One region of the Arthrobacter burdickii genome, then DNA from elsewhere that is predicted to be linked to it. Evidence: predicted binding sites of a transcription regulator. Region 1 holds the regulator's gene; the other holds the start of a gene.
The links. Region 1 encodes LexA, which represses DNA repair genes until DNA is damaged. Its sites were predicted from a motif close to TCGAACANNTGTTCGA; they were not measured.
Positions count from the first base shown of each region.

Region 2: the regulator LexA is predicted to act here: its motif matches at 1,762-1,777, upstream of P5G52_RS07725 (HNH endonuclease signature motif containing protein).

Region 1 is NZ_JAROCG010000002.1:773,123-776,531, forward strand. Features, by position in the region: gene P5G52_RS18015 (ATP-dependent DNA helicase) at 1-1,545, shown strand, start outside; gene lexA (transcriptional repressor LexA) at 1,745-2,455, opposite strand; gene P5G52_RS18025 (LysM peptidoglycan-binding domain-containing protein) at 2,837-3,343, shown strand.
Region 2 is NZ_JAROCG010000001.1:1,643,709-1,647,117, forward strand. Features, by position in the region: gene P5G52_RS07725 (HNH endonuclease signature motif containing protein) at 1-1,750, opposite strand, end outside; gene P5G52_RS07730 (prepilin peptidase) at 2,014-2,637, opposite strand; gene P5G52_RS07735 (sensor histidine kinase) at 2,638-3,409, opposite strand, start outside.

The DNA.
Region 1 (3,409 bases):
AGGGAAGTGGTCCGGCTCCGCGAATGGGCGGAGGAGACGACCACGGGGGACCGCGACGACCTGGTGCCCGGTGTCAGCGACCGCGCATGGCGGCAGGTCTCCGTCTCCAGCATGGAGTGCCTCGGTGCCGCCCGCTGCCCGGTGGCGCAGGAGTGCTTCAGCGAGAAGGCACGCGCGGCCGCAGCCGACGCCGACATCATCATCACGAACCATGCCATGCTCGCGATCAGCGCCTTCGAGGGGCTCGCGGTCCTGCCGGAATACGACGTCGTGGTCATCGACGAGGCGCACGAGCTCCACGACCGGGTGACCGGGGCCGTCTCCGGACAGCTCTCGGCCTCCATGGTCACGGCGGCCGCCACCGCGCTCCGCCGCCATGCATCCGTCGGCACCGCCTCCCTCGATACCGCTGCCGACGCCTTCGAGGCCGCGTCAGAGCTCGTCCCGTCCGGGCTGCTGCCCGGCGGCCTGCCGGACGACCTCGAGCAGGCCCTGGCGCAGGTGCGGGACGCGGCACGCGCCGCACTCTCCGACACGAAGACGGACGGCAAATCCGAGGCCGACGCCGACGGCGGCCGGCAGGTCGCCCGCTCCCGGACGACGCTGGTCTTCGAGCTCGCGGAGCGGATCCTCGCCGCCGCCGATCTCAACGAGGTCGTGTGGGCCTCGCGCCCGAGCACGTTCACACCGGGCTCCGGGTACGCCCAGCCGGACGAGAGCGCGCCCGCGACGCTGAACGTCGCGCCGCTCTCCGTCGCGGGCAGGCTGCGCGAGGGCTTGTTCGAGGACCACACCGTGATCCTCACGTCGGCGACCCTCGCGATCGGCTCCGAGTTCGGGCCCGTCGCGGGATCGCTGGGGCTGAGCGGGCCCGGCGCCCCCGCCTGGACCGGCGTCGACGTCGGCAGTCCGTTCGACTATCCGCGCCAGGGTGTCCTCTACGTGGCGAAGGATCTCCCCAAACCCGAACGAGGCACCTCGGACGCGCAACTGGAGGAACTCCTGACGCTCCTCACGGCGTCGCGCGGGGGAGCGCTCGGTCTCTTCTCCTCCAAACGGGCTGCCGAGGAAGCGGCGGAGGCCCTGCGGCCCAGGGTCGACTTCGAGATCCTGTGCCAGGGTGAGTCCTCGCTCAACGCCCTCGTGACGCAGTTCACCGACGAACCGGACACCTGCCTGTTCGGGACGATGTCCCTGTGGCAGGGCGTCGACGTGCCGGGCTCGTCATGCCGTCTGGTCGTCATCGACCGCATCCCGTTCCCGCGCCCGGACGATCCGCTCATGACGGCCCGGACGAGGGCCGTCGCGCGCAATGGAGGCAACGGCTTCATGAGCGTGTCCGCTACGCATGCGGCGGTGCGGCTCGCGCAGGGCGCGGGACGCCTGATCCGCGCGACGGGCGACCGCGGCGTCGTCGCCGTCCTCGACAGCCGCCTCGCCACCGCCCGCTACGGCGGCTTCCTCAGGGCGGCACTGCCGCCCTTCTGGGCGACGACGGACAGGACGACGGTCACCGGCATCCTCGAGCGGCTCTCGGGCCGCTGAGGTCCGGCAGGGCCGCACGTCTTCGAGCCGGGCGGCCCTGCGTACGTTCCCGGCGGGTGTTCCCGCAGGCGCGCCCGTCAGGGTTCTCTGCGGGCGGGCCCCGGCGGACCTCGGTGGGCCCCGGCGGACCTCGGTGGGCCCCGGCGGACCTCGGTGGACCCCGGCGGACCTCGGCGGGCACTGAGGGCGCTAGAGGGAGCTAGAGGGCGCGCATCACCGAGACGACCTTGCCCATGATGCTGGCGTGGTCGCCGAGGATCGGCTCGTAGCGGGTGTTCTGCGGCAGGAGCCAGGTGTGGCCGTCGCGCTGTCGGAAGGTCTTCACGGTCGCCTCGTCGTCGAGCAGTGCCGCCACGATGTCACCGTTCTGGGCGCTCTGCTGGCGCCGGACGACCACCCAGTCGCCGTCGCAGATGGCGGCATCCACCATGGAGTCCCCGGAGACTCGAAGCATGAAGAGGTCGCCGTGCCCGACGAGCTGTCGCGGCAGGGGCATGACGTCCTCGACGACCTGGTCCGCGAGGATCGGCCCACCTGCGGCGATGCGGCCGACCAGCGGCACGAGGGCGGTGTCCACGGCGATCTGGTGTCCGGCCTTGCGGTCCGAGGACGAGCCGTCCTCGCTCGGAGCCGCTTCGGAGGCGAGCGTCAGCGGCAGCAGTACCTCCATGGCCCGCGGGCGCTTCGGGTCGCGCCGCAGGTACCCGAGGCGCTCGAGCTGCGACAGCTGATGGGTCACGCTGGAGAGGCTCGCCAGGCCGACCGTGTCGCCGATCTCCCGCATCGACGGCGGGTAGCCCTTGTCGGCGATCGACCGCTGGATGGTCTCGAGGATCGTCAGCTGGCGCGCGGTGAGTCCCTTCGACGCCGAGCGGCCGCGCGGGCGTCCACGGCCCGCCGAGATGGGCACGGCGTCGGTCGGAACGTCGGCGGTGTTCGATTCCTGCCGGGCTGCCGGTGTTGATTCCGCCACTGTTGTGCCTTTCGCCTGGGACTGCAGATCCCATGTTGTCCGCCTGCCGGCTCCCGATCGCCCCGGGGGCTTTCTGTCAGAGGCGGATGGTTGTCTGAGATACACCACCGGCTTGACTGCCCTGAGCGGGAGCTTCCGCCGGTGATGTCCTGTCCTGTTCACGCTAGGACAGACAGGCGCACTTATCAAACATATGTTCGAGCGAGTCTCGACAACGGTCGTCCCTGAGTGCTAGAAATAGGGGTCGTTGAATTAGAACGCGTGTTCGAATCGAACGGATTGTTCGAGCAGGACATTCGAAGGGAAAGAGGTAAGGCAATGGCTGAAGCACCGGCACTGCATGGCAGCACCGCGCTGTGGGCACTGGCGCCCGTTCGTTCGGAGGCCCGCCTCCGGCTCGTCCCTACCACCCCTCGCTCCACCTCCGCACCGTCCCTCCGATCGGCGTCCAGTTTCATGCGGTCGGCGTCCGTGCAGCCGGATGCGTCCCGCACCTCCACGCAGCGGAGTGCGGCGCACGCCCTGACCCTGACGCGACGCGGACGCCTGCTGCTGGTCGGCCTGCCGATCGCGCTGGGCGTCGCCGCCCTGATCCTCCTGGGTGCCTTCCTGACCTCCCAGGCGAAGGCCGGGGAGTCGGCTCCCGCGACCTCGTCGACGGTCGAGGTGAGTGTGGCCGCGGGGGAGACGCTGTGGGACCTCGCCGTCCAGTACGCCCCGGAGCGCGACCCGCGTGACGTCGTGGCGGAGATCGTGGAACTCAACGACCTGCACACCTCCCTCGTCCGGGCAGGGCAGAGTATCGCGGTGCCCGCCGGGCGATAGCCGGGCGGAATGACTCACGTGGCACCGGTGACGCATTAGCTGAGACAGTGAGCATCCCTTAAACTC
Region 2 (3,409 bases), on a different contig from region 1:
GTTGGTGGAGTTGGTCGTCGACGATCTGTCCGGCCTGCCAGTACCTGTTTCTCCGGGGTGTTCCTGCCCGACCGGGGTGGCCTGGTGCGTGGAACCAGGAGACACCGCCCCGAGGTTCTGCCCGCCACACGCCCTGGTGGATGAGGTGGTGGTGGCGTGAGCACAGCAGCACTCCATTGCTGATACTTGTGCTGCCGCCCTTGGACCAGGGGTCGATGTGGTGGGCTTCGCACCAGGGTGCCGGGATGGAACAGTCCGGGAAGGCGCAGCCCTTGTCCCGGGCGACCAGTGCCCGGCGCAGGTGCGGTGGGAAGAGGCGCTGGGCTCTCCCGAGGTCCAGGACCTGGCCCGCACCGCCGAGGACGACCGGGATGATGTCCGCGTCGCAGGCGATCCGCCGGATGCTCCTGGCGCTGACCTGCCCGGCGAAGACCGCCTGTCCCGGCCGCTGGCCCGGGTGCTGGGTCTGGCCGGTGAGGACACTGTTGAGGTTCCTGCTGAGGTCGGTGATGAGGTCCTGGTAGTCGATGGTCACCATCACCTGCGGCCGGTGACCACCGGTGGCGGGAAGACCGGCCGTGCTCAGGGCGATCCTGCACGCTCCGACCAGTCCCTCCAGCAGCATCTGGGCCCTCGTTGGACCCTCCGGATCACCGAACCGGCCCGCACCCGCACCCCAGCCAGAATCGTCACCCGCGCCTGAACACGAGTCGTCACCGGTGCCTGTGCCGCTTTCGGCAGCAGCACCGAAGGCAGCGGTAGCGTCTGCGCTTTCGACAGCGACAGCAACGCCGGTAGCAGCGACAGCAACGCCGGCAGTACTGGTGTGGCCGGGGAGCGCCCTGGGATTCGTGGCGGTGTTCATGACGGTGGCGAGGTGTTCGAACTGCTCGTCGGTGGCACCGATTTCCAGCACGTGCAGTCCGTGGCGCCGGCCCTTGAGGAACACGCCCTGGCGTGCCCGGAGCACTTTCTCCGATGGTTCCTGCCCGTCCTGATCCAGGACACCCTCCCACCGGTGGGCCAGGACCCGCAGGATGTCCTCGTCGGACTCCACCGCCTGCCGGGTCAGGTGCTCCTCCATCGACTCGACCTGCTCCGCGGTCGCAAAGGACTGCACCCGGTGCACGGCCTGGGAGACGATCGTCGCGGCCCGACCACTGACCAGGGCCGCCTCCGCCGCCGCGCCGAGGGTTCCCAGCCGGGCCGGCAGTGCCGCGCCCGTCGGGGACATCCGCGGCAGCACCAGCTCGGCCAGGGCCAGCCGGCGCCGGGCCTCGGCACGGCTGACACCGAGGGTCCCGCGCAGGAAGTCCGCGCAATCCCTGAACCCATCTGTTCCTGCACCCGCCGAGGACAACGCACCGGTGCCTGAGGAGGCGGTGCTCAAACCGGCTGGAGCCGGGGTCTCGACACGGATGCCCTGTTCGGCCCGGGCCAGAAGCGACCCGGTCCCGGACGTACTCCCGGACGTACTCCCGGATGTACTCCCGGGATCAGGCCCGCCGGGATCAGACTCGTCGACCCGGTAGTGCTCTTGGGCGAGGCGTGCGGCCAGAACTTGTAGGTGATCCACGATCCTCGAGGCCTGTTCGACGTCGACGATGAGCTGCAGCGCCTCCGAGCGGGTCAGCACACGGCCCTGCAGGCTCACTTCCCGAGCACACTCCGCGAGGGCAACGCACGCCGACTCGAGCGGACCCACTGGACTTGGGGTCTGCACGGAGCGCTCGATCGGGGCGATGGCCATACCCCAATTTATCGAACACACGTACTACTGCAGCTGCCTCGGGAGCCTATGTGGACAACTAAAGGGCGGTCTTCACACAAGTAGGGAAAAGGGTGTGCACCCAGGTCGGGGCTCGAGTGGGACCTGTAACGCTCCGGCCCCATACGGCCCCCCGCGGAGGAATCAAAGAGGCTCTACGGCCGGTAAGGACCCTCTGGCCCTCCGCGAGTGCGGTAGCGACAACCCGAAGAGGCCTTTACCGCCAACGCCCTCTTCCAGTACAACTAGCCGAGCAGGACGAAACTCGCCAGAGCGGCGAGCAGCATGCCAGGACCGAACGGGAAGCTCGAGTTGCGCGACCCGCGGCGTAGCAGGAGCACGCCGATTCCGGCGATCCCGCCGAGGAGAAACCCGCCGAGCAGTGTCCCCATCCATGCAGCGGCGCCCGCCCAGCCGCCGAACAATCCGAGGACGACTGCAAGCTTCACGTCGCCCATCCCCATGCCAGCCGGCGAGATCAGGGCAAGTAGGAGATACACGACGAACAGGCACGCACCTCCTGCGGCTGCAGCCAGCAGGCCGCTCCAGTTTGCTGTCACCACTCCCGCGAGGAGGAGCAGGGGAACGGTGATCGCCAGGAACCGCAGCAGGATTGCGTTCGGCAGCAGCTTGGTACGCGCGTCGATCGCTCCGAGCACGACGCCGAAGGCCGCGAGGACAACGAGGAGCGGCAAGTTCCACGACAAGCCCGTGACGACACTTCCGGCCCCCGCCAGGATTCCTGCCAGTAGCGCCATGGGAACCCGCCAGGACGAAGGCAGGACCGTACGCGGATCCCTGCCGGCGAGGGCGAACAGCGCGTAGCCAAGGGCGGCGGAGAGGACGGCTATGGAAAGGGCGAGGACCACCTAGACTGACTCCTCCATCGAATCCTGGGGTACGCGGCTGACATCGCCGTTGACCGGCAGCGACACCGTGAAACGGCTGCCCTTGCCCGGAGAGCTGACACAGGAGATCGCCCCGCCGTGACTTTCCACAATGGACTTGGTGATCGCCAGTCCGAGACCCGCCCCTTCGATGTCGGCATGCCGTGCCGCCGGGGTCCGATAGAAGCGCGAGAACACCTGCCGGGCCTCCTGTTCCGTCATGCCCATTCCCCGGTCCTCGACGTGCAGGTTGATGCACGTCTCCGTCTCCTCTGCATGGATGCTCACCACGCCGCCGCCGGGGGAGTACTTGATCGCGTTCGACACGAGATTGTCGAGCACCTGGGAGATCCGCAGTGGGTCGATCAGCGTCCAGAGCGGGTCCTGGGCGTCGCTCTGGAGCTTCACCTTGTTCCTCTGGGCTCGGAGCCGGTTGGACCGCACGCACATCTCGATGAGGGCGGCAAGGTCCACCGGGCGGGGATGGACTCGAACCTTGTCTCCTGCAGTGGACAGCAGATCGGCCACGAGGTGGAGGACACGTTCGGCGTTGCGGCCAGCGACGTCGACGTAGCCCTTGAGATGAGCGGGTAGCGGGTGCTCGTCCTCCATGACCAGTTCGAGGTAGCCGAGGACAGACGTGAGGGGGGCATGGAACTCGTGGGAGATGTTCGAGATGAAGGCGTCCTTCGCGGTGACGGCCTCGACGAGTTCGGTCACGTCACTGCACACGATCAGTGCACCGGCGATACGT